3 regions of the Burkholderia cenocepacia genome follow, and region 3 is predicted to be linked to each of the others. Evidence: predicted binding sites of a transcription regulator. Region 3 holds the regulator's gene; each other region holds the start of a gene.

Region 1 (9,772 bases), 1.4 Mb from region 3:
GCCAGCAGCGCCGCGAGCGCCCAGATCCAGTTCGGCACGCCGGGGAACCACATGTGCATGTAGACGCCGACCGCCGTGATTTCCGCCATGCAGGTGACGATCCACACGAACCAGTAGGTCCAGCCGGTCAGGTAACCGGCGAGCGGGCCGAGGTAGTCGCGCGCATAGCGGCTGAAGGCGCCGGCGACCGGGTTGGTGATCGCCATCTCGCCGAGCGCGCGCATGATCAGGAAGATCGCGAGGCCGCCCAGCAGGTAGGTCAGCAGGATGGCCGGGCCGGCCGTGCGGATCGCGGTGGCCGAGCCGAGGAACAGGCCGACGCCGATCGTCGCGCCGAGCGCCATCAGGTTGATGTGCCGTTCTTCCAGCCCGCGGTGCAGCTGGTCTTCTGGTTGTTTCAAATCCGTCTCCTTGGCAGCCGCGAGCGGGCCGCCGTCATTGTGTCGATGACCATGCGCGCCCGTTCATGCCGATTGTGGCAGCCGAAAACGAAATAATCGCCGCTGTCGATTTCCGAATAAGAAACGACACGGATACCGCGTCAATCCGGTTGGAATTGCTGCGGATTATCCGATCTTTCCGGAACAATCCGGAAAAACGGATCGAGCCTTTCACCGAATACACCCGAGCGGCCCGCGCGACGCGGCTGTGCGCGTGACGAGCGGCAACGGGATTCATCGCTTTCGGCGCGAACGAACGCGCGTCGAATGTGCGCCATTTCGCGCACGCAATATGCAGGCGGGATTATAGGGAGGATCGGCGGTTTCATGCCAGGCGATTTTGGGGAAATCGCGGCGGGCGAAATGGGTGACCGGATTTAAATCCGCGTAAAACGGTGTGCGTATTTATTTCGACAACGTCGCTCGCACCGTATACTCGCCCCCCAGCCCGCCCTGCTCGGGCCGCACGAAATACCGCGACGAATCCAGATCGGCCGGCAGCGGCTCGACCGGATAGCCATGCTTTTCCCACGCATCGAGGCCGCCCTTCAGCGCCCGGATGTTGTGGATCATCTTCTTGCGCTGCATCTTCGCGATGAGCCGCTTCGCAGTCGCCTCGTTCGGACACACGCAATAGACGACGATCGGCCGCTTCAGCACTTCCGGGTCGAGCAGGTCCGGCGAATCGAGATCGACCGGCACCGCGCCGGCAATCCGGTACGGCTCGCGGTCGCGGATCGCCTTCGGCCGCGCATCGAAGATCAGCGGCGGTTCGTCGGACGTCATCATCTCGACGAGCTGCGGCGGCGAAATGCGCACCTGTGCGAGATAGCGGCGGAACTGTACGCGGCGCACCCAGCGGTACAGCAGGAACGTGATGAAGATCGCGAGGAATGCGTCGAGGATCGTGCCGCCGCTCGCGCGCACCCACAGCACGAATTGGACGATCTGGTCGTGAATGGCCGCACCGCCGATCAGCCAGAACGCCGCCCACAGCGACGCGCCAGCCAGATCCCAGAACAGGAACACGCCGATGCCGATCGCGGTCGTGCCGAGCAGCGGCGCCGACACGAGGCCGAGACCCGGCAGGAATTTCGACAGCACGAGCAGCGGCGCGCCGTACCTTTCGAATACGTTACGCGCGAAGCGCAGCGTCGTGTCGAGCGACAGCGAGAAACGCACGAGGCCGTTCAGCAGGCGCCGGCCGCGCGTGCGGCCCATGAAGAACCACAGCGAATCGGCCAGCATCGTCGCGCCGATCGCCGCCGCGAACATGCTGACCCAGGACGCCTGCCCCATCGCCGCCATCGTGCCGCCGAGAATCAGCATCGGCACGGCCGGCACCGGCACGCCGAGCTGCGTGATCAACACGCTCGCGAACACGGCCCACGGGCCGAGCGACGATGGAATAGCGATGGGAAAGTGCCACACGGCGGCGCTCCTGGAAGACATGCGGGCCGCGCGACAGGGCCGTCGGTACGGCAGCGCACCGGCCGCCGCGGCACGTCCGCGACCGACCGGTGCATCGTACGCATTCTAAACGGGTTTGACCTCGACCGCGCGGAACGCAAGCCGTCGGCAAGGGCTTTGCACGCGGCGTGACGCGACCGTGACGGTCACACGTCGGAGCGTTGCGCGAGTTGCGCGACGTGCTCCGCGTAATCGGGAAACTCGGCCGCCAGTGCGACCGCATCGGCCAGCTCGAATTCCGCGAACTCGAACCCGGGCGCCACCGTGCAGCCGACGAGCGCGACGTGCGCCGGCGACGCGCAGCGCGCACCGAACCAGCTTCCGGCCGGCACCACGGCCTGGAACACGGTGCCGGGATGCGTGAGCGGGTTGCCGAGCCGGTGGATCGTCAGCCCGTCGCGCGCGTCGAGCACCCACACTTCGATCGGATCGCCCGCATAGAAATGCCAGACCTCGTCGGAACGGATGCGGTGCCACGACGAATACGCGCCGTCGCACAGCAGGTAATAGATGGCGGTCGACGCGGCACGGGGCGCACCGTCGGCCGGACGCACGACCGAATCGGTCGCGCGGTAGGTTTCACGGAAATAGCCGCCTTCGGGATGCGGCTGCAGGTCGAACTGGCGAATCAGGTCGGTCGCGGAAATCGGCATGGCAAATGACGTCGGTAAGGTAGGAAACCGGCATCCGGCGGACCGCCCGATCTCGATTCAGGCGACCGGGTGCCGCCGGATGTCCCTGCGTCGATCGCCGCGGCCATGCGCGCGGCGAACAAGCGGACACCGGCCGATGCTGCCAGAACTGCGTGCCCGGATGCAACCGTCGACGCGCAATCGCATGCAGGCGAGCGTCTCGTCGGCGGCCGCCGCGCCGTGTTGGACGACGCGACGGCGCAGCCCCCCGCTCACGCAGACATCCGGGATGCCGCGCGGCATCCTGTCGACTGCGGGCCCTCGTGCCGCAGCGGCGGCCGCCGTACGTCGTCGCTTACGCGGTCGCCGACGCGCCCGGCTCGCCGTGCCGCACCAGCAGCACCGGCCGGTCGGCCGCACGCAGCAACGATTCCGCCACGCTGCCGAGCAACAGCCTGCGCAGGCCGTGCCGCCCGCTCGTACCCATCACGATCAGGTCGGCGTCGGCTTCGGCCGCCGTGCGCATCAGCACCGTCGCGATGTCCTCGCCGTACGCGTCGAGCGCGCGCACCGTGCCCCGCACATGCTGCTGCGCGAGCACCGCTTTCGCATGGTCGAGCACCGGCGTCGCGGCATCGGTCGCGGCGACATCGCCATCGCGCTCGGCGGCGAAGCCGGCGTCGACGTCGACGAGCTGCGGCCGATGTTCGACGACGTACGCACAGGTCACTTCGCCGCCGGACGCCGTCGCGATCCGGATCGCCTCGTTTAGCGCGAGACGCGCGCTCGGGCTACCGTCGAGCCCGACGAAAATCCGCTTGTACATGGTCCGTCCCTCCGACCGGGCGCGCGTCGCGCCCTGCGCAATCACGACCCGTTACCGCAGGCCGGCCCGGTGCCGGCTTGCCTGCCGAACAGTCTGCCCCACGTGCCGACGTGTGCGTTGACGCGCGTCAAGCGCGGCCGGCGCGCCCGCAGCTTCATGCCGTTTGCCGCTATTTCAACCGACCCCATTACAAAAAATGTGTAAAACGCGCACAATTTCATCTTCAAAATAGTCGTTGCACGCAGCCGGTGCGAGTTTTCCCGGTTTTGCCGCGCTGTCCGAGTGCCCCGGATAGCCCGAACAACAGAATGGCCATCGAATGACCCCCAGTGGAACCCCGACGCGGGACGCCCGAGGGCCCACGCGCCTCCAGACCATGCTACGCCAGCCGCTCGCGGCCGGCGTCGCCGCGCTGTGCGCGGGCGCGCTGCTGTCGCTCGGCGTCGCGCTGCTGGTGCGCGAGCAGTGGCAAGGCGCCGTTCATACGCGTTTCGAACGCCGCACGACGCACGTGACGGCGATGCTGCGCCACGAGTTGCAGGCCGGCGTCGCCGTGCTCGAAGGCGCACGCGGCACGTTCGGGCTCGTCCCGGACATGACGCCCGGCCAATGGCGCCGATACGCGGAGACGCTCGATCTCGACAGCGGCCGCTCGCCGGTCCGGCAGATCGGCTATGCGCCGCTCACGCCCGCGGCGCGCGGCGCGCTGGCCGGCGCAAAGCCGCTGCCGACCGATCCGCTCGCGGCAGCGACGCTCAGCGCCCCCGTCTCGAGTTCGCCGGTCGTGCGTTTCGGCGCGTCCGACGCGGCGCCGCTCACACGCGCGCTGCGGACCGGCGACATCGCGCTCGGCGTCCACCCCGCCGACGACGATGCCTCCCGCGACGCCCGTACCCTGACGCTGTTCCTGCCCGTGGCGACCTCGCCGCTGGCCGCCGCCAAGCCGTCCGGCACGCGCGAAGCTGGCGCCGACGGAGTGCTGTTCGCGGCGCTGAGCCCGCGGCGCCTGATCGAGCGCGCGCTCGACGCGGAACGCGGAATCGACCTGTGGATGACCGCCGGCGGCGATCCGCGCGCGATCGCCAGCGTCGAGACGACGACCGACGAAGCGTCGGCGTCGCCCGACCTGATGCGGCGTACCGATGTGCTGAATTTCGGCGGCACCGCGCTGACGCTCGCCTATTCCGCGGACGGCCGGCCGAGCGCGACCGGCGCGCAGCGTGCGGCCGGCACCGTGCTCGCCGCCGGGCTGATCGCGTCGTTCGGATTCGCGGCGCTCGTCCATGCGCTGCTGCGCAGCCGCGCCGATGCCGGCGCGAGCAGCCGCGGCATCCTCAACGAAGCACGGATGATGGGCATCATCCGTTCGTCGATGGAAGCGATCATCACGATCGACGAGAAGCAAACCGTCGTGATCTTCAATCCGATGGCCGAGCAGGTGTTCGGCGTGTCCGCGATGGAGGCGATCGGCGCGCCGCTGTCGCGCTTCATTCCGGAGCGGTTCCGCGCCGCACATGCGAAGCACGTCGACCAGTTCGGCGTGACGGGCGTGTCCGAGCGGCAGATGGGCCGCCAGCGCGTGCTGTTCGGGCTGCGGGCCAACGGCGAGGAATTCCCGATCGAAGCGTCGATTTCGCAGATCCGCGACGCGTCGGGCAAGCTTTATACGGTGATGCTGCGCGACATCACCGAGCGGCAGCGGGCCGAGAACGCGCTGAAGCAATCGCGCGAGGAATTGCGTGAACTGTCCGCGAACCTGCAGAACGTGCGCGAAGAGGAAAAAACCCGCATCGCGCGCGAGTTGCACGACGATCTCGGGCAGCAGCTCACCGCGTTGAAGATGGATCTGTCGGTCGTCGAGCAGCAACTGCGCATGCCCGGCCGCGCGCAACCCGATGAGGGCGTGCAGACGCATCTGCGAGGCATGCGGCGGCTGATCGACGCGACGGTCGCGTCGGTGCGGCGCATCGCGGCCGACCTGCGGCCGGTGATGCTCGACGATCTCGGCCTCGTGCCCGCGATCGAATGGCTCGCGAACGATTTCACGAACCGCTACGGGATCGACGTCGAGCGCCACATCGAGACGGGCGGCCTCACGTTCACCAGCGCGGGCGCGACCACGCTGTTTCGCATCGTCCAGGAAGCGCTGACGAACGTCGCGCGCCATGCGGATGCGACGCGCGTGGCATTGCGGCTCGACGTCGAGGAAGGTTCTTGCGTGCTGCGCGTCGCGGACAACGGCCGCGGCGCGGCGCCCGGCGGGCCCGCCCACGAGGACAAGTCGTTCGGCCTGATCGGCATTCGCGAACGCGCGCACATGCTGGGCGGCACCGTGACGATCGACACCGCGCTCGCGCGCGGCTTCTCGATCACTGTCGCATTTCCGCTCGCCACCGTTCAACAGGACACGCTCATCACATGATCAAGGTGCTCATCGCCGACGACCATACGCTCGTACGCGACGGTCTGCGGCACATCCTCCAGAACGCCACCGGATTCGAGGTGGCCGGCGAAGCCTTCGACGGCCCGTCGACGATAGCGCTGGTGCGGGCGACGCCCGCGCAGGTGCTCGTGCTTGACCTGTCGATGCCGGGCCGCAACGGCGTCGAACTGATCAAGCAGATCAAGGACGAGAAGCCCGCGCTGCGCGTGCTCGTGCTGACGATGCACGCGGAGCAGCAATATGCGGTGCGGGCGTTCCGCGCGGGCGCGTCGGGCTATCTGACGAAGGAAAGCGCGAGCGCGGAGTTGGTCGGCGCGGTCACGAAGGTGGCGTCGGGCGGCGTCTACGTGAGCCTCGCGATGGCCGAGCAGTTCGCGCAGAGCCTGAACGAGCCGGCCGAAACGCTGCCGCACCAGCGGCTGTCCGATCGCGAATTCGACGTGTTCCGGCGGATCGCCGCCGGCCAGACGCTGACCGAGATCGCGAATGCGCTGTGCGTGAGCGCGAAGACGGTCAGCACCTACAAGACCCGGATCCTGGAAAAGATGCAGATGCCGCACGAAGCGGCGCTCGTGCGTTACGCGATGCGGCACAAGCTGCTCGACGAAACGGACGACGTGTAACAGACGACGTGTAGGACGACGTCCAGCCGGCGCAGTGCGGGCCTCGCTCACCGGGCCCGCGTCCGAACGGTTACTTCACAGGCACCGGGCAAGCGAGGTCGCCTTCCTCGCAGGACAGATAGCCCTTCAGCGTTTCCGTGCGTGCCTTCGTCAGATCGTCGAGACAGGTCGATACGACCATCGGGTACGCACTGCCGCCCTCGGCATTCGCGCTCGAGAAATGGCATTCGGCGTCGCGGTACGCGATCCACGCGCGCTGCGCATTCACGAGCTTGTCGGCGAGCGGCGGCGCACCGCGCAGGCGGGCCGTGACGGCCTGGTAGGTTCGGTTCAGCTCTCCATCGGATTTCTTGTACGCGCGATCGGCACACGCCGTCATCGTCGCCTGATCCGTCGCGTCCGCGCAATTCGCCTGCGCATGGGCAACGCTCGCCACCAGCGCCAGCGAGCCCAGCAGACCAGTCAAGACACGCATGGATGCTCCTTGTTGTTCGTTGAAGTGTGGAACCCGGCGCCCTGCTGCGCCCCGTGTGCATTGGCCGCACTGCCGCGGCGACATCGACCGCGATGCTAGCGCACGCGCGACGGATTGTCAGCGGGTGCGGTACTGCGAGCGGCGTGATCGTTCACGGCAAGGTGCCGTTGAACCAGCTCAGGCCGGCATCCGGCGTGTCGCTCATGCACGCGGCAGACTCTCCGCGACCGGTTCGGCCGCTGGAATTCGTGCGCCGGGCCACTCGATGAAGAAGACGCAAAAAAGCCCGCACGATACGCGTGCGGGCTTTCTCGTTATGGCGTCAGCCGCGGCCCGAGAGCCGCGGAACCACGACGGGCTCAGTGGCCGAAGTACACCGACGAGCGGTCGCTGACGGCCGGCGCGACGGCGCGCTGGCCCGACTGCGACGTCGCGACCGGGTTCGAACCGTAGCCGGTTGCGTCGGCTTGCGCACCGGCGTTCTGCGCGGCGGCGATCTTGGCCTGGGCGGCCTGGATGTTCTCCGGATAGTTGATCCAGTCGTTCGGGTTGTAGCCGGCCTTTTCGAGCTGGACCAGCTCGGCGCGCACTTGCGCGCGCGTCAGCGGCTGCTGGTTCGATTGGGCGAACGAGACGACCGGTGCGGCCACCAGGGCGGCCAGTGCAACTGCCTTGATCAGCGATTTCATGATGCGTTACCTCCAGGATTGTTTTGTCAGGCGCTTCGGACTCGAAGTCGTTGCGCATGAGTAGAAGTCTAGGAGTCGCCGCTATCAGGGTAAATACTTAAATCGCAAATTCACTGTTGACCGAAACCGTACAATCGCCCGGGAATAAGTCGATTCGTCAGATGATTGTCGCCGCGCATGTGCCGAATGCCGCGATTCGGTATCCGGCGCGCTCGGCCGCGCGTCAGCGCAGGCGATCGCTATCCGCCGACGCCATCTGCCTGTCGAACAGCAACGCCTTGAGACGAATCAGGTCGTCGGCATCGAGGTCGTCGAACGCCGCATGATGCAGCGTCAGCGCCGGCCCCGCCGGGTCGGCATGCACGGCCCGCACGGTGCCATCGAGCGCCAACTGCACGACGCGGCCGCCGGTTTCGTACGGTAGCAGCACGCGCAACGGCTCGCCGGTTGCTGCGATCGGCCGGTCGACGGCGATCGACAGCCCGCTCAGGCTGATGTCGTGCACCAACCCGATGCCGTCCACCCCCTGCGCTCCGCCGTTGCAGCAGGCCGCGATGCGCACCGGCACGCGCGGCTCGGCGCGCGTGCGCAGCCGGTCGACGAAACCGGGCGGCGACAGGATCATGAACGGCGCGGCGCCCGACGCCAGCACCGATTCGACCGTCGCGCCGAAACGGGACACCGCGGCACGGCCGATTGCCACCGCTTCGACGTCGTCGCCGCGTGCGAACTCGAGCACGGCGGCGGGCTGCGGCTCGACGAACAGCGCCCCCGACGCGCCGACGCCGATCAACCGGCACCGTTGCAGCGCGCGCGTCGTGCCGACCCGGCGGCGAATGCCGATCGCGGCGCCCGCCGACAGGCCCATGCGCGTGGCGGGCGCGGTCGCCGCGGACCCGTGCGGATCGGCGTCGGCGTCCTCGCGGCGGCGCACGGGGCGGAAATGGTCGAACAGGAAAGCGTGCTGCGCGGCATCGCGCAGCGTCGTGCCGGCCGGCAGCAGCGCGGCGCCGTCGGCGTCGTAGAGGTCGAAGCCGAGCGGGACACCCGCGGAAAGGTCGTCGCGCGCGAGCGCGACGGAGTCGGTTGAAAGCCGCATCGGAGAAGCGCGGAGCGACCGCGCGCGCTGTCGTGACAACTTGATTACGGCAGCATCGCGCGGAACCTGAACGGCTCCGTTACTGCGAAGCGCCGGTCGCGTCAGGGGCGGCCGGTACCGACACCGGCGGCGGCGCCGGCACGGCCGAAGGCGCGACGCCGATACCGGCGCTGCTTGCGCTCGTCGCACTGGCGCCCGCCGGCGGCGGCGCAATCTGCGGCGGCTGCGGCTGCGACGCGCCCGACGACAGCGCCGCGGCCGATGCGGCCACTTCCGACGCCGGCACCCATTCCTCGACGATCCCGCCGGAGGCGGCATCCGGCGCCGAGGCAGCCGACGCCGCGCCCTCGTCGGTCTCGGCCGGACGCTCGATACGCTGCGTCCTGACCGGCGCGGGCGCCTTCTTCGCCTCGGGCGGGAACCACGTGTCGAACAGGTCGGTCACGCGCTCGCGCAGCGATCCGAACCAGCCCGGCGACGGCTCGGTATCGAATTTCGCTTTCGTATCGACGATCCGGGCGCGTTGCGCGCGCTGGAAGAAATCGCCGACGATCGGCAGCGCGCTGTGCGCGCCCTGCCCCCAGTAATCGCTGCGCAGCGTCACGCGGCCGTCGTCGAATCCGACCCACGCGCCGGCGACGAGGCCCGGCTGCATCAGGATGAACCAGCCGTCCGCGTTGTCCTGCGTCGTGCCGGTCTTGCCGGCCACGTCGCCGCGGATGCCGAAGCGCGTGCGGATGCTGCCGCCCGTGCCGCGCGTCACGACGTCGCGCATCACGTCGAGCAGCGTCTTGTCGGTTTCGGCGTCGAGCGCGCGCTCGGGCGGCGCCGGTGCGTATTCGGCGAGCACCTCGCCCTGGCGGTTCTCGATGCGCGTCACCATCTGCGGCTCGACGTACAGGCCGCCGTTCGCGATCGTCGCGTACGACGCGACCATTTCCTTCAGCGTGACCGGGCTCGTGCCGAGCGCGAGCGACGGCACGCGTTCGAGCGGGCTTTCGCGCACGCCCATGTCGCGCGCCAGCCGCGCGACGGCGCCCGGCCCGACCTTCTCCATCACCTGCGCGGTGATCCG
Region 2 (9,772 bases), 1.4 Mb from region 3:
AATCGCCGGAATCAGGTCGCGCCCGTAGGCCAGTGCATCGTCGAGCGGATCGAAACCGCGAATCAGGAACGTCGATACGCCGAGCCGGTAATACGCGCCCAGCGCTCGCGCGACCTGCTCGGGCGTGCCGACCAGCGCGGTCGAATTCCAGCGCGCGCCGGTCAGGTTCGCAACCCCCATCCACAGCCGCTCGTCGAGCACGTCGCCCTGCGCGGCGGCGGCCATCAGCCGCTGCGAGCCCGCATTCTGCGGCGCGTGACCGGCGATCGGCTGGCCGTTCGCGAGCCGCGCCGCACGCACGCGCTCGCGGATCGCCTCGGCCTTCTCCCACGCGGCCGCCTCGGTATCGGCGACGATCGGCCGGAACGACACGCTGATGCGCGGCGCGCGTCCGAACGGCGCGGCGGCGGCCCGCACGCGCGCGATCTGCTCGCGCACCGCATCGAGCGGCTCGCCCCACGTCATGTAGACATCCGCATGCTCGCCCGCAACGGCAAGCGCGGCGGGCGACGAGCCGCCGAAATAGATCGGTACGTGCGGCCGCTGCGCGCCCTTCACGAGCGGCGACGCGCCGCGCAGCCGGTAGAACGCGCCGTCGTGATCGACCGGCGCATCGGCCAGCCAGATCCGTTTCAGCACGTCGAGATATTCGCCGGTGCGGCGATAGCGCGCATCGTGCGGCACGAAATCGCCGTCGCGCTGCAAGTCGGCGTCGTCGCCGCCGGACACCACGTTCAGCGCGAGCCTGCCGCCGCTGAACACGTCGAGCGTCGCGATCTGCCGCGCGGCGGCCGACGGCACGATCACGCCCGGCCGGTGCGCGAGCAGCAGGCGGATGCGTTCGGTCGCGGCGGCCGCGAACGACGCGACGATGAAGCCGTCCGCCGCGTTGCTGAAATGGCCGATCAGGATCTGGTCGAAGCCGGCGGCCTCGTGCGCCTGCGCGAAGCGGCGCACGTAGTCGGGCTGGACGGCCGCGCCGCCCGGTACGTCGACCTCCGCGCCGGGCGTCGCGGTGATCATGCCGATGATGTCGACTGGCATGTCGGGATGTCCTCGGGTATGTCGATCAGGAATGGCGGGAATCGTGTAGCGGGCCGCACGGTCACTGCGCGGCGGCGGTCTTCTGCGCGGGCGCCGCGAACACGCCTGCGTACGAGCGGTCGAGCAGCTTCGACGTGTCGTACGCGGTCGGAATCACGCCGGACTTGTGCAGGAAGTCGGCCGTGTTCTGCGCGTCCTTCGCGGCCGTCTCGTCGACCGGGCCGACACGCTGCCGGGCATTGTTGAGCCAGCGGTACGCGACGTCGGGTTCGAGATTCGCGCGTTTCGCCCACAGCTCCGCATACTCGCGCGGATGGCTGTCGACCCACTGGCGCGCGACCACCACGCGCCGCAGGAAATCGGTGATCTCGGCGCGCTTGCCTGTCGCGGCCTGCTCGTTCGCGGCGACGAAGCTCAGCGCCGGCATCAGCCCCTGCGCGGTCGTCACGGGGCGCGCCCCTGCCGCAATGCGAGCGTGCTGACGAACGGCTCCCACAGCGACACCGCGTCGACCGAGCCGTTCGCGAGCGCATTGGTCGCGTCGATCGGCATCAGGTACGCGTACTTCACCGAATCGGCGCGCAACCCCGCGTGTTCGAGCGCACGCAGCACGAGCTGCTGGCTCCACGCGCCGCGCCATACCGCGATGGTCTTGCCTTGCAGATCGGCCACGGTGCGCACCGGCGAGTTCTTCGGCACGAGGATCGCTACGCCGTCGAGGCTCTGCCGCGACACCGCGACGACCTTGACCGGCGCGCCGCGCGCGGCCAGCGTGAGCAGCGCGGAATCGCCGAGGAAGCCGAGGTCGATCGCGTTGCCGTTCAGGCTTTCGGCCACCGGCGCGGCGGCCTGGAAGTGCTTCCACTCGATCGTGTAAGGCAGGTCCTTCAGCGCGCCGGACGCCTCCATCGACGCCTGGATGTTGAAGTAGTTCTGTTCACCGACACGCAACGTGACGGTGTCTTTGGCGATGCCCGGCTGCGCGGCGAGCGCCAGCAAGAGCGCCGTGACGATTCGGCTCAGCAACATGATCTCCCGGAAGGTTTGTCCGCCGTGCGGAAACCGCCGGCGCAACGGATGGAACCGGTGAAGATACGTCGATCCACTTCATGACACAAACGCAATATTCTTCTATGCAAAGATGCAAATATTTTATGACTCGCTCGCGTGCGTGCACTGCTCGTCGTCTGCCGACGCCTCCCGAAGTTCGAAGGGTTCCTCGACAGATATTTCGTGCACGAAATAAATTACGAACTATATTTCGCATACGAAATAACTACCCGAGCGAGGACGCCCATGAGCTCCGAACCCATCGAATTTTCCGCTGCGGACGGCTACGTGCTGCACGGCACGCTGTGGTCGCCGGATGCGACGCCGCGCGCGCTGGTCCTGATCCATCCGGCGACGGCCGTGCCCGAGCGGCTGTATGCGGGCTTCGCGCGCTTCCTGACCGAACGCGGTTTCGCGGCGTTGACCTACGACTATCGCGGCATCGGCGCATCGCGGCCGGCGCGTTTGGGCGCGCTGCAGGCCCGCATGCGCGACTGGATGGAGCTCGACGTGGGCGCGGCGACCGCGTGGGCCCGGCACGCGTATGAAGGGCTGCCGTTGCTGGCGGTCGGCCACAGCGTCGGCGGCCACGCGATCGGGCTGTCCGGCGCGACGACGCATCTGCGCGCGGCCGTGCTGGTCGCCGCGCATGCGGGCAGCACGCGGCTGATCGCGCAGGCGGCCGAGCGCCTGAAGGTGCGGCTGATCCTGCGCGTGCTCGGCCCGCTGACGTCCGCGTTGCTCGGCTACGTGCCCGGCAAGCGGCTCGGGCTCGGCGAGGATCTGCCGGCCGGCGTGTTCCGCGAATGGAGCCGCTGGACGACGCTGCCTCACTACTTCTTCGACGATCCGACGCTCGGCGCGGCCGAACGCTTCTCGAAGCAGCAGTTGCCGATCCTCGCGCTCGGCTTCGACGACGATCCGTGGGCGAACCCTGCCGCGATCGGCCTGCTGGTAAGCTATCTGACCCGCGCGAAGGTCGAACGCCGCCAGATCGATCCGCGCGCGGCGGGCAGCGGCCCGGTCGGGCACATGGGCTTCTTTCGAAGCCGGCCCGGCACCGTGCTGTGGCCCGACGTCGCCGACTGGCTCGCGCAGGCGCTCGACACGCCGCGCACCGCGGGCCGTCCCTCTCTTTCCATTGCAGCCGGGAACCCAGCTTGAGCGAAGACCGACGACTGTTTTTCATGTTGAACATCGGCCAGCGACGCGTGCAGCGCTGGATCGACCGCAAGGCCGAAACCGAAACGCGCGCGAGCGCCGCGCAGGCCGGTGCACTGTTCTGTCTCGCCAGGCAGGACGGCGCGCTGATCGGTGAAGTCGGCGCCGCATTGCAACTGGCGCCGTCCGCGATGACGGGGCTCGCCGACCGGATGGCGAAAGCCGGCCTCATCACGCGTCATGCCGATTCGGACGACGGCCGCGCGACGCGGCTGTACCTGACCGACGCAGGCCACGCGGCGCTCAAGCGTGCGCGCGTGCTGCTGCGCGAACTCAACGGGAAGCTGTGCGACGGGTTTTCCGACGCCGAACTCGACGTCGTCGCGCGCTGGTTGCACACGTTGCAGGAGCGCTTTCCGGCGGAGCGCTGAGCAGCGCATCACGCGCTCACAGTCGGCGCGTGCCGGACATCAATCGCAAGCGATTGCGATTCGCGTTTTCGATTCGATTTTCATGCCGCCGCAACGGCAAATCTTGCATGCCGGACGCCTGCTTCCGGCAACGCTTTCCGGCTACGTCCTGTTACAAAAAACCGTCTGTTGCGCGGCATTCGAATCGCCTACATTGCAATCCACTTCGACACATTCGTCGCATGCCCGGACTGGCGTTCCCGTCGGGTCGACATCGCAGACACACCCGACAAGCATTGAAAACGAAGAGGAGTCTTAACCGAAGCGCTGGCGGCATCCAGCGCACGCGGATCGCGATGACTGAAACGGCAAGCTGAACGGCACGTCACGACGTGCGCGGCACGATTCGCCGCGCCCCGGCTCGCGTCGTCTCGTCGTGCCCCGCCATCGCATCCGCCCCTCACCGAGGAGTCGTCCATGCGACGCATGATCGTGTCCCATCCGCTTGTCACCCGTCTGTCCGCCGCGATGGCGCTGGCCGCCGCTGCCGTGGCGCACGCCGAACCCGTCGTCGTGTCCGGCCCGAGCCCGTTCGCCGCGTGCACCATCGGCGGCCCGGGCACCAACTACGTGAATGCAGAAGTCGAACCGTGGCTCGCGGTCAATCCGGCGAACCCGAACAACATGATCGGCGTGTGGCAGCAGGACCGCTGGTCGAACGGCGGCGCCCACGGGCTCGTCGCCGGCTACACGTTCGACGCCGGCGCGACCTGGGCGCGCACGCCGCAGCCGTTCAGCGCATGCGCGCCGGGCGGACTGAAATACGAGCGCGCGTCCGATCCGTGGGTCTCGTTCGGGCCGGACGGCACCGCCTACTCGGTATCGATCTCGTTCAACCAGTCGAACAACGCCAACGCGGTCGGCGCGTCGGTCTCGACCGACGGTGGGCAAACGTGGAGCAACCCGGCCGTGCTGATCGCGAACGACGAACCGACGACGCAGTTCTTCAACGACAAGGAATCGGTGACCGCCAACCCGGTGAAGGCCGGCACCGCCTACGCGGTATGGGACCGTCTCGAGCTGCCGAACGGCAACCCGTACGCGAACCTGCACACGAAGGCGTATCGCGGGCCGACGCTGTTCTCGAAGACGACCGACGGCGGCAAGACGTGGAGCGCCGCGAAGGTGATCGTCGACGTGCCGTCGCGCCAGCAGACGATCGGCAACCAGATCGTCGTCGATCCGAAGAGCGGCACGCTCTACGATTTCTTCGACCTGATCCAGCCGCCGTTCAGCAAGGCGGCCGGCAAGGTCGCGTTCATCAAGTCGACCGACGACGGCGCGACGTGGACCAAGCCGCAGATCATCGCGGGGCTGCAGACGGTCGGCGTCACGGACCCGAACACCGGCGAACCCGTGCGCACCGGCGACATCATTCCCGAACCCGCGATCGATCCCGCATCCGGGCAGCTCTACGTCGTGTGGCAGGACAGCCGCTTCAACGGCGGCGCGTACGACGAGATCGCGCTATCGACGTCGAAGGATGGCGGCGCGACCTGGAGCACGCCGCAACAGGTGAACACGCCGACCGGGCGCCCCGCGTTCAATCCGTCGGCGCGCGTCGACAACACGGGCGCGGTGATGGTCACGCACTACGACTTCCGCGACCTGCAGGCCGGCAACACGACGACGCTGCCGACCGGCTTCTGGCGCAAGATCTCGCACGACGGCGGCGCCACGTTCGCCGACGAGCGGCGCGTCGGCGGCCCGTTCGACATGAAGCTCGCGCCCAACGCCGAAGGGTTCTTCATCGGCGACTACCAGGGGCTCGACGTTCTCCCGTCGTCGTCGTTCCATCCGTTCTTCGTGCAGACCAACGCGGGCAACCTGACGAACCGCACCGACGTGTTCTTCGCGCCGTAACGCGCGCCTGGCCACCTCGCCGCCGCTCCGACGCCATGCGTCGCGCGGCGGCGGGCGCAGCTCCAGCGCATCAATGCATGTCGGTCAGCACGATGCGCCCGTCGACCTTCCCTTCCCGCAGCTTCGCGAATACGTCGTTGATGTTGCCGAGCCGGTCGCGGTGGATGTGCGCGCGCACCAGGCCGTCCGCCGCGAAATCGAGCGATTCCTGCAGATCGCGCCGCGTGCCGACGATCGACCCGCGCACGGTGATGCCGTTCAGCACGGTCGAGAAGATCGGCAGCGGGAAATCGCCCGGCGGCAAACCGTTGAGCGCCACCGTGCCGCCACGCCGGACCATCCCGAGCGCCTGCGCGAACGCGCTGCGCGATACGGCCGTGACGAGCACGCCGTGCGCGCCGCCGATTTCCTTCTGGATCACTTTCGCGGGGTCGTCGATCGACGCATCGATCGTCAGATGGGCGCCCAGTTGCCGCGCCAGCGCGAGCTTGTCGGGGGAAATGTCGATGGCCGCGACGTGCAGGCCCATCGCACGCGCATACTGCACGGCCACGTGCCCGAGGCCGCCGATGCCGGAAATCGCGAGCCACTGGCCCGGGCGCGTGTCGGTGACGCGAATGCCCTTGTAGACCGTGACACCCGCGCACAGGATCGGCGCGATCTCGTCGAACGCGACCTGCGCGGGCAACTGGCCGACGTAGTCGGGATCGGCCAGCACGTATTCCGCGTAGCTGCCGTTCACCGAATAGCCGGTGTTCTGCTGCCCATGGCACAGCGTTTCCCAGCCCGTGCAGCAGTACTCGCAATGGCCGCAGGCCGTATAGAGCCACGGCACGCCGACGCGATCGCCCTCGCGCACGTGCGTGACGCCCGCGCCGACCGCCGCGACGATTCCCACGCCTTCGTGGCCCGGGATGAACGGCAGCGACGGCTTGACGGGCCAGTCGCCGTCGGCCGCGTGCAGATCGGTATGGCAGACGCCCGACGCCTTGATGTTGACGAGAATCTGGCCGGGCCCCGGTGCGGGGATCGGCACTTCGTCGATGCGCAACGGCTCGCCGAACGCGTGTACCACGGCCGCTTTCATGGTCTGGGTCATGCGTTGCTCCTGTCTGGTCGATGAGCGACCCAGTATCCGGTTTCGGCACCGGAGCACGTTGATACGCGTCAACGTATCGGAACGGATGCAGCGGTCAACGCGGCTTCGCCACGATCGGCATCGTTCGACGCGAAAGCTCGAGCCGTCGATTACAGACCGCCCCGCTGCTCGCGCCACCCTTTCACCGTTCCGACAGAAACCCGACGAGATCCTGCCATTCGGCTTGGATTTTGACATGATATAACATATCATTTCGCGTGCTCGTCCACCGGATGCCGTTCCAACCAGGTGGCCGCGCCTTGCCGAGCCATGTTCCAACGGGTCACTGCGCGTCAGCGACGCAACAATATATCGTATCCAGCAGTGGCCCGCATCGCTCGTTATCCGATCCGATTCCAACCGATTCACCGACCATGCGCGACCTCCCTCGCTTACCGCTTCGCCCGCTCTCGTCCCTGTCGCTGATGCTGTGCGCCGCCGTCGCCCACGCGCAGACCGATGCGCCCGCCGCGTCCGGCACGCCTGCCGCCGCACCCGCACCGCTCGCACCGATCTTCGTGACCGCGAACCCGCTCGGCGACACCGAACTGATCGCGCCGACCGTCCAGCTTTCCGGCGACGCGCTGACGCGCCGCCAGGCCGATTCGCTCGGCGAAACGCTCAACGGGCTGCCCGGCGTGTCGACCACCACCTACGGGCCGATGGTCGGCCGCCCGATCATCCGCGGGATGGACGGCGACCGGATCCGGCTGCTGCAGAACGGCGTCGCGGCGTATGACGCGTCGTCGCTGTCGTACGATCACGCGGTGCCGCAGGACCCGCTGTCGATCGAGCGCGTCGAGATCGTGCGCGGCCCCCGCGCTGCTGTACGGCGGCAACGCGGTGGGCGGCGTGGTCAACACGATCGACAACCGGATTCCGCGCGAAGCGATCGAAGGCGTGACGGGCGCGCTCGACGCCCGCTACGGCGGCGCGAATTCCGTGCGCGCCGGCGCCGCGCAGGTCGAAGGCGGCAACGGCCGCTTCGCGTTCCACGTCGACGCATTCGATCGCGAAACCAGCAAGCTGCGGATTCCCGGCTATGCGCGCAGCAGCCAGCAGCGCGCGATCGACGGCCCCGACACGCCGCAACCGGAAGGCAACGTGCCGAACAGCGACGGGCGCGTGCACGGCGGCGCGGTCGGCGCGTCGTACACGTGGGCGGACGGTTTCGCGGGCCTGTCGTACAGCGGCTACGAATCGAACTACGGCTCCGTCGCGGAAAGCGACGTGCGGCTGCGGATGCGCCAGGAACGCCTCGCGTTCGCGTCCGAGGTGCGCAACCTGAGCGGGCCGTTCACGAAGCTGAAATTCGATTTCGCGTACACCGACTACCGCCACAAGGAAGTGGACAACGGCGAGACGGCGACCACCTTCCGCAATCGCGGCTACGAGGCGCGCATCGAGGCACGCCATCGAAAGATCGGGCCGTTCGAAGGCGCGATCGGCGTGCAGTTCGGCCAGAATACGTTCTCGGCGCTCGGCGACGAAATGCTCGTGCCGTCCACCCGCACCAACAGCGTCGCGCTGTTCGGCCTCGAGGAATGGCAGGTCGTCCCGGCGCTGAAGCTGAGCCTCGGCGGCCGCTTCGAGCACGTGAAGGTCGATCCCGATCCGGCGGGCGTCGAGAAATTCGCGGGCGCGCAGCCGCGCGACTTCAATGCGGGCAGCCTGTCGGCCGGTGCGCTGTTCTCGCTGACGCCGGTATGGTCGATCGCGGCGAACGTCGCCTACACCGAACGCGCGCCGACCTTCTACGAGCTGTATTCGAACGGTCCGCACGATGCGACCGGCCAGTTCCTGATCGGCAACCCGAACGCGTCGAAGGAAAAGGCCGTGTCGACCGACCTGTCGCTGCGCTATGCGAGCGGGCCGAACCGCGGCAGCGTCGGCGTGTTCTACAACCGCTTCTCGAACTATCTGACCGAGTACAACACGGGCCGCGTGGTGGACGACGACGGCGAGCCCGTCGCGCCCGGCACCGACGGCTCGCTCAACGAGGCAATCTACCGCGGCGTGCGCGCCGAGTTCTACGGCGTCGAGCTGGACGGCAAGTGGCGTGCGTTCTCGCGGCGCGGCCACACGGTCGATCTCGAACTGACGGCCGACTATACGCACGCGCGCAACGTCGACACGGGCCAGCCGCTGCCGCGCATCGCGCCGCTGCGCGCGACGCTCGCGGCCGACTACGGTTATGGCCCGTTCGGCGCGCGGGCGCAGATCACGCACGCGTGGTCGCAGCATCGCGTGCCCGACGACGACTTCTCGACGGACGGTTATACGTCGCTCGGCGTGATGCTGACGTACAAATTCCGCGTCGGCCCGACGCACTGGCTCGCCTACCTGCGCGGCGACAACCTGACGAACCAGGAGATCCGCTACTCGACGTCGGTCGTGCGCGGCTTCGCCCCGCAAGGCGGGCGCAGCGTGATGGCCGGATTGCGCACCACGTTCTGACCCTCGCATGGCTCGCGGCGCCCGTCGCGGGCCGCTTTCCGGGGCGAACCCGACGCCGCCGCGTCCTTTCCGTTTGTCCGTCAGACAGTCGCATCATTCACGCCGATCGTCGTGAACACGCATATCGGCTTCCATTCCCCATTCCTCCGCAATGAAATTCCGGCATTCACCGGTAATTTAGAATGAACTCATCAGACAATTACTATAAAGATGACGTTTATTGTTTTACCAGTAAATCCGGTTTCAAATACCTCGCATAAACAATTCAGTAAATATCGCCCCTCGCCTCTTTTGATCGAGATCAAGAATGCCCGTACGACAAGGCTTTGTTCGATCGAAAACAGAATGTAAGGGTTTTGACGGGTAAAGAATCATCCCGAATACCCGTTAAAGCCGGCACGATTCCGTATCTGGTCGAACGATAAATTCCATTTGCCAACCACACGCACAGGGGCACAACGTGAAAATCGCCAGAATGAGCATCAAAACGAAACTCCTCGGCGGCTTCGGCCTGCTCGCCGCGGTCGTCGTGATCGTGTCGGGCATGGCCCTCAAGGCACTGTCCGATACGAACGCCGAGTTTTCACGC
Region 3 (9,772 bases):
AGGCCGAGCAGGCCGCCACGCAACTCGCCAAGGTCGATCCGGCGAAGCAGCAGGACCCGACGGCAGCCAACGAACCGCAACTGGCGAGCAACCAGCCCGCGGCGATCGGCGGCGCGCTGCCCGACGCGACCTCGACGGCCTGACGCCGACCCCATACCGGTCGCGACCGCGGCCGACTGCCTGACGTCGCGGCAGACAGGATCTGCCGCGACACATCCCTCTCTACCGCAACTGCACGGCCGCGAGAAACAGCACCATGCTGCCGATCGCGCCGTCCAGCACGCGCCACGCGACCGCCTTGCGGAACCACGGCGCCAGCAATCGCGCGCCATAGCCGAGCCCGAGGAACCACACGACGCTGACCGTCATCGCGCCGATCGCGAACGCGAGCCGCGCGCCTTCCGGCTCGCGCGCGCCGGCCGTGCCGATCAGCAGGAACGTGTCGAGATACACGTGCGGGTTGAGCCACGTGAATGCGAGCGTCATCAGCACGATCGCGAGTGCGCTCTGCGGCGGCGGGGCGACCGCGTCGCCGCGGACGTCAAGCGTGTCGTGGCCCGGCTTGAACGCACGGCGCAGCGCGTTGATGCCGAACCACGCGAGATACGCCAAGCCCACGTACAGCACCGCATGGACGAAGGTCGGATAGCGCTCGACCAGTACCGATGCGCCGCCGACGCCCGCGCCGATCAGGATCATGTCGGACACCGCGCACAGCAGCACGATCTTGCCGACGTGCGAGCGCATGATGCCCTGGCGCAGCACGAATGCGTTCTGTGCGCCGATGGTGACGATGAGCGACGCGCACAGTGCGGCGCCGTGGGAAAAAGCGAGCCAGTTCATGATGGGGACAGCCGTGGAAGCAGTAGACGGATGAATCGGGTAGCGCTAGTCTGCGATCGGGGCGGGAATAAGAGAAGCTAAATCACCTAATGCGGATTAAGGAAATCTAATGCTCGACTACGCGTTGCTCGATGCCCTCGCGGCCGTGATCCGGCACGGCTCGTTCGAGCGGGCAGCCAAGGAGCTGAACGTCACGCCGTCGGCGGTGTCGCAGCGCGTGAAGCTGCTGGAGGAGCGGGTCGGCAGCGTGCTCGTCAAGCGCGGACAGCCGTGCGTCGCGACCACGTCGGGCGCGCTGCTGTGCCGGCATACCGAACGCGTGCAGCTGCTGGAGGCCGAACTGGGCGGCCGGATGCCCGCGTTGCCCGGCCAGATCGCGAGCGCCTGGCCGACGCTGCGCGTGGCCGTCAACGACGACAGCGTCGCGACGTGGTTCATCGACGCGGTCGGGCCGTTCTGCACGGAGCGCGAGACGCTGCTCGACCTCGTGATCGACGATCAGGATTACACGGCCTCGCGCATTCGCGACGGCAGCGTGCAGGGCGCGGTGACCGCGCAGGCCGAGCCGATCCAGGGATGCCGGTCGGAGCGGCTCGGGCGAATCCGCTATCGCGCGGTGTGCTCGCCGGCGTTTTACGCGCGTTATTTCGATGCGGGGATCACGCGCGATGCGCTGCGCCGCGCGCCGTGCGTGATGTTCAATCCGAAGGACGGGTTGCAGGCGCGTTTCATCCGGCGCGTGACGCGCGCGGATCTCGATCCGCCGCAGCACTGGATACCGCACGTCGCAGGCTATCTGCGCGCGTGCGAAACGGGATTGGGATGGGGGATGTGCCCTGACCGGATGGTCGACCGGCAACTGGCGGCGGGCGAGCTGATCGACATGTCGCGCGGCCGGACCATCGACATCGATCTGTACTGGCAGAGCTGGCGTCTGTCGATCGGCTGGCTCGACGATTTCAGCGCGGCGCTGAAGGCGCGTGCCGCGCTGTTTCTCGATTGACCGGCGACGCCACGCGGGCGGCGCGCACGCGGTGCGCGCCGTGCGACGTCAGAGGTGTTGCAGGCCGTCGAAGTCGACGATCTGCACGTGGCGGCCCTGCATTTCGATCAGGCCGCGCTTCTGGAATTTCGACAGCGTGCGGCTGACCGTTTCGAGCGTCATGCCGAGATAGCTGCCGATGTCCTCGCGCGTCATCCGCAGGTTGAATTCCGACGGCGAGTAGCCGCGTTTCAGGTAGCGCGACGAGACGTCCAGCAGGAAAGCGGCGACGCGCTCCTCCGCATTCAGCGAGCCGAGCAGCATCGTTTGCGACGTTTCGCGCACGATCTGTTCGCTCATCAGCTTGTGCATGCGCAACTGCATCGAGCCGGCTTCCGAGCACAGCGCCTTGAGCGCGCTGTACGGAATCACGCAGACGGAGCTGTCTTCCAGCGCGACCGCGGTGCGCGGGTGCGTATCGTCGCAGATGCCGTCGAGGCCGAGCGCTTCGCCGGCGAGGTGCAGGCCCGTGACCTGTTCGCGGCCGTCGTGGCGTGTCGCGACGGTCTTCAGCGAACCCGAGCGCACCGCGTACAGGTTGTCGAATGCGTCGCCTTCGCGGAACAGCGCTTCGCCGCGCTTGACCGGGCGTGCCGCGCAGATGACCGACTCGAGGCGACTGAGCGCTTCGGGCGCCAGGCCCTGCGGCATGCACAGGTGCCGCATCGCGCACGACGAGCAGTGCGGGGCCTGACGGGGAGCCCAGCTACCGGCATGGGGCGTGGCGGCGGGGCGGGTGGCGACGGGCGTCAGCATGATCGTTTACTCCGGCGTTGAATCGACGAAATCATTGTCCCACCGCAAGTTGCCGCTGTCGGGTGACAAAACGTCGCGACCGGGCGCACGTGCCGAACGCCGCTCAGGCAGCCGGTTCGTCCGCGTTGGCGGCGGCCGGAATCAGCAGCACCGGCAGCGTTGCGTGGCGCACGCATTGTTCGGCGATGCTGCCGAGCACGAGGCGGCGGAAGCCGCGGCGGCCGTGCGTGCCGAGTACGAGCAGATCGGCGCCGAACGCTTTCGCGCCGTCGAGGATCAGTGACGACACGTCGTTGAGCGACGTCGCTTCGTTCAGCTGCGTTTCGCCCTTCACGCCGGCGGCCTGCATCAGCTTCGCGAAATCCTGCGCGAGCGCGTTGCCCTGCGCGAGGAGCTGATCGCGCAGCACGGACGGATCGTAGCCGGGCACGTTGTAGTAGATCGCGGCGTTCTCGACGACGTAGAACGGCTGCAGCTCCGCGCCGTGCGCTTTCGCGAGCGCCAGTGCGGCATCGAACGCATGGCGGGACGTGTCGCTGCCGTCGACGGCAACCAGAATACGCTTGTACATAGTGTCTCCGAGTGGCGGGTTGAAACGAAGTCGGCCGGATGGCCGAGCGGGCCGGGCAATGCTGCGAGGCAGAGTAAACCAACGGGCACGATCGTGCAGCGAGGTGCCCGCCGTGCCGCGCGGCCGCGTGGTTCCTGTCGCTGTCGCGCATGGCCATGCGCGCGACGCATGCTGCGCCGCGCGACGCGTGTCGTGGGATGCGGCATGCGTCGCGCCGCACCGCCGGCGCAAACGCATGCGCACGCATCGATCCGGCGCGGCTGCAACCCTGCCGATGCGCTGCACGCACCACCATTCAATCGCAATCGCGCCGTGGCGCCATGACTTCGGTCAATGCCTGTGCGTCGATGCGATGCGCGGCATGCATGACTGCGAAGCCGATGCCAGGGCGCGGAGTCGTTCGTTGTGACAACGTGCGAGCGGGTATCGGCGTGCAGTTCGATCGCACGCGCCGGTTCATCGCCATCGATCATCGTGACCGGCCGATAGCGCCTCTCAAACGAACGACCGATTCAAACGCCGCGCCGGCTATCTCGGCACGACCGTCAGCTCGATGACGCGCTCCGGCCGGCGGCTGTGGCCGGGCCAGTATGCGCTGCCGTACATCCGGTGAACGGGGCCGAACGGCGCGTCGCCCGCGGGCGGCGTGTCGAAGCCTTTCTCGATCACCGTGTAGCCGGCGCGCAGCGCAAACGCCGGATGGTTGCCGTCGGGGCGGCTGTCGAAACCGGCGAAGCCGTCGCCGGCCTCCGGCATCGCATTGACGAGCGACGCATTGCTGCGCGTGATCTCGTCGGGCGAGATCGGCCCGACCCCGGCGAGCCGCGACGCTTCGCGGTGCTTGCCGTCGGTGTCGACCGTGCTGTCGTGCGTGTCGTCGTTGTCGAGTTCGATGCTGCGCGGATGCGCACGACCTGTTTGAGCGGAGGATTCCATCGCGGCTCTCCTGGCGGCGACACGCTCCGGATCGAAGCAAATCCCGTTCCGGGCACGACGGGAAAAGGCGCGCGGGCGATCGCCGCGGTCGCGCGACGCGCACTGATTTGTCATGATTTATTTCAGCTAGAAGACGCGTTTTCTACAGAGTATGATTCTTTTCCTGCGAAGCGGCGACAGGGGATGAAGTCTCGCCGCCTCTGCCCGCGCCGGGGCGCCGCAGCACCCTTAAAGACGGGTAGCGAACAACAAAGCAAGGGACTAGAGGTGGCGGATTCATGCAAGCGACTACTGCTTTCACGCACCGCGGTTATCTGTTGAATTGCGCGCCCGCACGCGCCAGTGACGGTTCATTCAAGCCCTACGTCGTGATCTCCCGATCGAGCGACGGGGAGCTCGTGGCGAACCGGTTTTTTCCGATCGAGCTCCAGTTCAACGACGAAGGCGACGCGATCGCGCACGCGCGCGACTGGGCCGTGCGCTGGATCGACGCGAGCAGCGTCTCGATGTGACGCCGTCGCACGCGTGCGGCGCTGGCCGTCCGGCCGATCCCCGGGGTGCCGCTCCCGGACAAAAAACGCGGTAATCTTGCGGAACCCGTCACTTTATTAGCGGCCGCGCATCCGCGCGCGGCTGCCCGCATTGGCTTATGTCGACATCACCCGCCCGTCAGTGGGGCCTCGAAGAAATCGTCGCCGGCTTGCGCGAGTCGCGCGAGGAACTCCATCGCACGCGCCATCCGCGCGGCATCCGCGAACTGCCGTCGCGCGATGCGATCTGCAAGATTGTGACCGGCCTGCGCGCGTCGATGTTTCCGACGCACTACGGCGCGCCCGACCTGACCGACGAAAGCGTCGACTTCTACGTCGGCCACACGCTCGAAAGCACGCTGCGCATCCTGTCCGAGCAGATCCGCCGCGCGCTGCCGTTCCTGCCCGAGCACGTCGATACGCCGTTCGCCGAGCTCGACGAACGCGCGTTCGAGATCGCGCGCGAGTTCGGCCGGCAGTTGCCGGCGATCCGCGCGCTGCTCGTCAGCGACATCCAGGCCGCGTACGCGGGCGATCCGGCCGCGCAGCACATCACCGAGATCCTGCTGTGCTACCCCGGCGTGTTCGCGATGATGCACCATCGGCTCGCACACGCGCTGCACCAGCTCGGCGTGCCGCTGCTCGCGCGGTTCATCAATGAAATCGCGCACTCGGCCACCGGCATCGACATCCACCCCGGCGCGCAGATCGGCCCGAGCTTCTTCATCGATCACGGCACCGGCGTCGTGATCGGCGAAACCGCGATCATCGGCGAGCGCGTGCGCGTGTACCAGGCCGTCACGCTCGGCGCGAAGAGTTTCCCGGCCGATGGCGAAGGCGCGCTGGTGAAGGGCAATGCACGGCACCCGATCGTCGAGGACGACGTGGTGATCTATGCGGGCGCGACGATCCTCGGTCGCGTGACGATCGGGCGCGGCTCGGTGATCGGCGGCAACGTGTGGCTCACCCACAGCGTGCCGCCCGGCACGAGCGTCGCGCAGGGCAAGGTCCGCGAAGGCGGGAGCGCCGAGAAGCCGTAACGCGGAGGGCGAATGCGCGGGCGTCGTTCCGCGCAACGCCGCGGATGACGCGCAATGGTTCGGCGGCCGGGCCGCCGTCGCGCGCGCTCGGGCGTGAGCGGCGCGAAGCCGGCTCGGCCCGGCGCACGAAGGCGGCGCGCAGCCGCCTGCGTTCATCGAAGCCTCAGTGCTTGCCGTCCGGCGAGCGGTGCTTGTACAGCACGTCCTGATCGACGCGGATCAGGTTCTGGCCCGCATCGACGACGAAATCCACGCCGTTGTACGCATTGCCCGTGAGCAGCAGGATCGCGCTGGCGACGTCGTCGGGGCCCGCGATGCGCGCGAGCGGCGTCGATGCGCGGCTCGCGTGTTCGAAGTCGGCCTGCGTCTGGTCGTCGCTCGGCAGCATCAGCCCCGGGAACACCGCATTCACGCGCAGCACCGGCGCGGACGACAGCGCGAGCATCTGCGTCAGGTTGCCGAGCGCGGCCTTCGCGACCGTGTAGCTGAAATGGTCGCGGTGGAAGTTTTCCTTGATCTTCTGGTCGACCACGTTCACGACGACGCCTTGCGTGCCGGCCGCGCGGGCCCGCTCGTAGAACGCGCGCGTGAGCAGGATCGGCGCGCGGCAGTTGACGGCCCACGCCTGGTCGAACGCGGCGAGATCGAAGCTCGGGAAATGGTCCTGCCAGAATACCGACGCGTTGTTGACCAGCACGTCGAGGCGGCCGAAGCGCGCATAGACCGCATCGATCAGCGCGGTGATCTGCGCGGCATCGGACAGGTCGGCCTGCAGCGCCACCGAATCGTGCCCGCGTTCGGCAATCGCGCGGGCGGCGGCGTGCGCGGCATCGGCCGAACGGTCGTAATGCACCGCGGTGCAATAGCCGTGCGCGGCGAAATACTCGGCGAACGCGCGCCCGGCCCGGCGCGCGGCGCCGGTCACGAGCACGACGGGCGCGTGCGCCGTTTGCTTCGTCTGCTCCATCAGGTATTCGTCAGGTTGACCGAGGAAGGATTCGCGACGATCGACAGGAATTCGCGGCGCGTCGACGGATCGGTGCGGAACGTGCCGAGCATGCGCGACGTGACCATCTCGACGCCCGGCTTGTGCACGCCGCGCGTGGAGATGCACTGGTGTGCGGCGTCGAGGATCACGCCGACGCCCTTCGGCTGCAGTACGTCGAACAGCGTGTCGGCGATCTGCACGGTCATCTTTTCCTGGATCTGCAGGCGCTTCGCGAACGCGTCGACGAGGCGCGCGAGCTTCGAGATGCCGACGACGCGATGGTTCGGCAGATACGCGACGTGCGCGCGGCCGATGATCGGCACCATATGGTGCTCGCAGTAGCTCTCGAAGCGGATGTCCTTCAGCACGATCATTTCGTCGTAGCCGTCGACTTCGCTGAACGTGCGCGCGAGGATGTCGCGCGGCTCCAGCGCATAGCCGGCGAAGAACTGCTCGTATGCGCGCACCACGCGCGCGGGCGTGTCGAGCAGGCCTTCGCGCGCGGGATCGTCGCCGGCCCAGCGCAACAGCACGCGGACGGCGTCTTCGGCTTCTTCACGGCTCGGCCGCGAGGCGACCGGCTGGGGCTGTGTGGTTTTCTTTCCCTTACCCATGTAGTGGCTCCATCGAAGGCCGCCTGCGGCGGCCGATATCCGGCCATTGTTTCATGCTTTCGCCGCTCGTGCGTGCGGGCCGCCGCGCCTCCTTCCTCACTTCGGCCATTCGTCCTGTTCGTCGTTGAACAGCGACGCGACGACGCCACGCAGCCACGCGGTGCGCGGGTCGTTGTGGTACTTGCGATGCCAGTGCTGTTTCAGGTCGAAGCGCGGCAACGCGAGCGGCGGCTCGACGGGCACGATGAACGCGTGCTCGGCCGCATACGCATAGCCGATCGCGTGCGGCACCGTCGCGATCAGGTCGGTGCGGCTCAGGATGAACGGCAGGCTCATGAAGTGCGGCGTTTCGAGCACCGCGCGGCGCTGCATGCGCTGCTTGGCCAGATATTTCTCGAGCACCTCCTGGCTGCGGCCTTCGGCGCGCACCACCGCGTGCCCGCACGCGAGGAACTGCTCGACCGTGAACGGCGGCGTCTGCTCGAACGGATGGCCGCGTCGCATCAGGCAGACGAACCGGTGCGTGAACAGCCGCTGCTGGAAGAAGTTGTTGCCGTCGAGATCGGGGAAGTAGCCGACTGCAAGATCGATCGACCCGGCTTCGAGGCCGCGTCCGACTTCGTCGTGCGCGAGCGAGACCGAACGCAGGTTCGCGTGCGGCGCGTGCATCGCGAACGCCTGCAACAGCTTCGGCAGGAACACGATCTCGCCGACGTCCGACAGCGCGATCGAGAACGTATGCGTGCTCGCGGCCGGATCGAAGTCGTGCGGCGCGACGAGGCCGCGCTCGATCTGCGCGAGCGCGTCGCGGGCGGCCGGCAGCAGCGCCAGCGCGCGCGGCGTCGGTTCCATGCCGCGCGACGTGCGCACGAACAGCGGATCGCCGAAGTATTCGCGCAGCCGGCCGAGCGCCGTGCTCACGCGCGGCTGGCTCACGCCGAGCAGGTCGCCCGCCCGGCTCACGTTGCGCGTGTCGTCGAGCGCGACGAGGTAGGGAATCAGGTTCAGATCGAGCGTTTCCATGGCCGGGCCGGTATCTCCAAAACGTATACAACATATCTCCTGAATCGCGTTGCCGCATAGTCGGGAAAGCGCTCAAATGTATTCCACGATTCGAATTAATGTTCTGGAGACGAACAATGCGCACCCAAGTCGCGATCATCGGCGCCGGTCCGTCCGGCCTTCTGCTTTCCCACCTGCTGCGCCTGCAAGGCGTCGATTCCATCCTCGTCGAGGCGCGTTCCCGCGAATACTGCGAGAACCGCATCCGCGCCGGCGTGCTCGAGCAGGGCACGGTCGACACGCTGAACGACGCCGGCCTCGGCGACCGGATGCGCCGCGAGGGGCTCGAACATCACGGTATCGAGCTGCTGTTCGACGGCCAGCGCCACCGTATCGACCTGTCCGAACTGACCGGCGGGCGCGCGATCACCGTCTATAGCCAGCACGAAGTCGTGCGCGACCTGATCGCGGCCGGCATCGAGCACGGCCATCAGATGCACTTCGAAGTCAGCGACGTCGCGCTGCACGACGTCGAAAGCGAGCATCCGTTCGTCACGTTCAAGCACGCGGATGGCCGCGCGGACCGCATCGACTGCGATTACATCGCCGGCTGCGACGGCTTCCACGGCATCGCGCGCCAGACGATTCCCGCCGAGCGGCTGAACACGTTCGAGCGCGTCTACCCGTTCGCATGGCTCGGCATCCTCGCGGACGCGGCGCCGTCGCTCGACGAGCTCGTGTACGCACATCACGACAACGGTTTCGCGCTGTTCTCGATGCGCTCGCCGACGGTCACGCGCCTGTACCTGCAATGCAAGCCGGATGAAGACCTCGCCGAATGGTCCGACGCACGGATCTGGGACGAACTGCACACGCGCTTCTCGAACGACACCGGCTGGACGCCGACCGAGGGCCGGATCACGCAGAAGAGCGTGACGCCGATGCGCAGCTTCGTGTCGGAGACGATGCAGCACGGCCGCCTGTTCCTCGCCGGCGATGCCGCGCACATCGTGCCGCCGACCGGCGCGAAGGGGATGAACCTCGCGGTGGCCGACGTCCGCGCGCTGTCCCGCGCGCTCGGCGCGCGCTACCGGACGGGCGACGCGACGCCGCTCGAGCGCTATTCGGCGACCTGCCTCGAACGCGTGTGGCGCGCCGAGCACTTCTCGTACTTCATGACGAACATGCTGCATGCGTCGCCGGACGACTCGCCGTTCGTCAATCGCCTGAAGTTTGCCGAGCTGAAATACGTGACGCGTTCGCGAGCGGCCGCGCAGTCGCTCGCCGAAAACTACGTCGGTTTGCCGTTCGACGACGCGACGGCCCCCGAGGGAACCCGCCTTGACAATGCGCTGTGCGCGACTCTATGATCGGCTCATCGTTCGCTAATCGAATCTAGGTTCGAATAGCGAACAAAAGCCGAGGGTCGGCGACGGCCTCCGGCGCGGCA

What was found. The regulator FNR, encoded in region 3, switches genes on or off when oxygen is low (the NO sensors DNR and NnrR bind a similar motif). The targets are predictions, from matches to a motif close to TTGATNNNNATCAA.
Region 1: a site for FNR is predicted at 3,486-3,499, ahead of SY91_RS20215 (universal stress protein). Genes of this name have one in related genera too.
Region 2: a site for FNR is predicted at 6,746-6,759, ahead of adhP (alcohol dehydrogenase AdhP). Genes of this name have one in related genera too.

What each region holds. Positions count from the first base shown of each region.
Region 1 covers NZ_CP060040.1:825,029-834,800, reverse strand. The annotation lists gene SY91_RS20235 (amino acid permease) at 1-401, opposite strand, end outside; gene SY91_RS20230 (hypothetical protein) at 436-678, opposite strand; gene SY91_RS20225 (DedA family protein/thiosulfate sulfurtransferase GlpE) at 846-1,871, opposite strand; gene SY91_RS20220 (cupin domain-containing protein) at 2,057-2,563, opposite strand; gene SY91_RS20215 (universal stress protein) at 2,898-3,368, opposite strand; gene SY91_RS20210 (PAS domain S-box protein) at 3,688-5,790, shown strand; gene SY91_RS20205 (response regulator transcription factor) at 5,787-6,434, shown strand; gene SY91_RS20200 (lysozyme inhibitor LprI family protein) at 6,505-6,909, opposite strand; gene SY91_RS20195 (DUF4148 domain-containing protein) at 7,269-7,598, opposite strand; gene SY91_RS20190 (PilZ domain-containing protein) at 7,822-8,697, opposite strand; gene SY91_RS20185 (penicillin-binding protein 1A) at 8,777-9,772, opposite strand, start outside.
Region 2 covers NZ_CP060040.1:925,031-934,802, forward strand. The annotation lists gene SY91_RS20680 (LLM class flavin-dependent oxidoreductase) at 1-1,044, opposite strand, end outside; partial or broken gene SY91_RS35500 (ABC transporter substrate-binding protein) at 1,106-2,073, opposite strand; gene SY91_RS20690 (serine aminopeptidase domain-containing protein) at 2,341-3,258, shown strand; gene SY91_RS20695 (MarR family winged helix-turn-helix transcriptional regulator) at 3,255-3,686, shown strand; gene SY91_RS20700 (sialidase family protein) at 4,143-5,588, shown strand; gene adhP (alcohol dehydrogenase AdhP) at 5,659-6,687, opposite strand; partial or broken gene SY91_RS20710 (TonB-dependent receptor) at 7,152-9,183, shown strand; gene SY91_RS20715 (methyl-accepting chemotaxis protein) at 9,659-9,772, shown strand, end outside.
Region 3 covers NZ_CP060040.1:2,284,462-2,294,233, forward strand. The annotation lists gene SY91_RS35225 (hypothetical protein) at 1-143, shown strand, start outside; gene SY91_RS26670 (LysE/ArgO family amino acid transporter) at 223-843, opposite strand; gene SY91_RS26675 (LysR family transcriptional regulator ArgP) at 953-1,846, shown strand; gene fnr (fumarate/nitrate reduction transcriptional regulator Fnr) at 1,895-2,641, opposite strand; gene SY91_RS26685 (universal stress protein) at 2,745-3,212, opposite strand; gene SY91_RS26690 (DUF3005 domain-containing protein) at 3,741-4,148, opposite strand; gene SY91_RS26695 (hypothetical protein) at 4,427-4,660, shown strand; gene epsC (serine O-acetyltransferase EpsC) at 4,798-5,718, shown strand; gene SY91_RS26705 (SDR family oxidoreductase) at 5,882-6,685, opposite strand; gene folE (GTP cyclohydrolase I FolE) at 6,685-7,320, opposite strand; gene SY91_RS26715 (LysR family transcriptional regulator) at 7,417-8,343, opposite strand; gene pobA (4-hydroxybenzoate 3-monooxygenase) at 8,460-9,692, shown strand.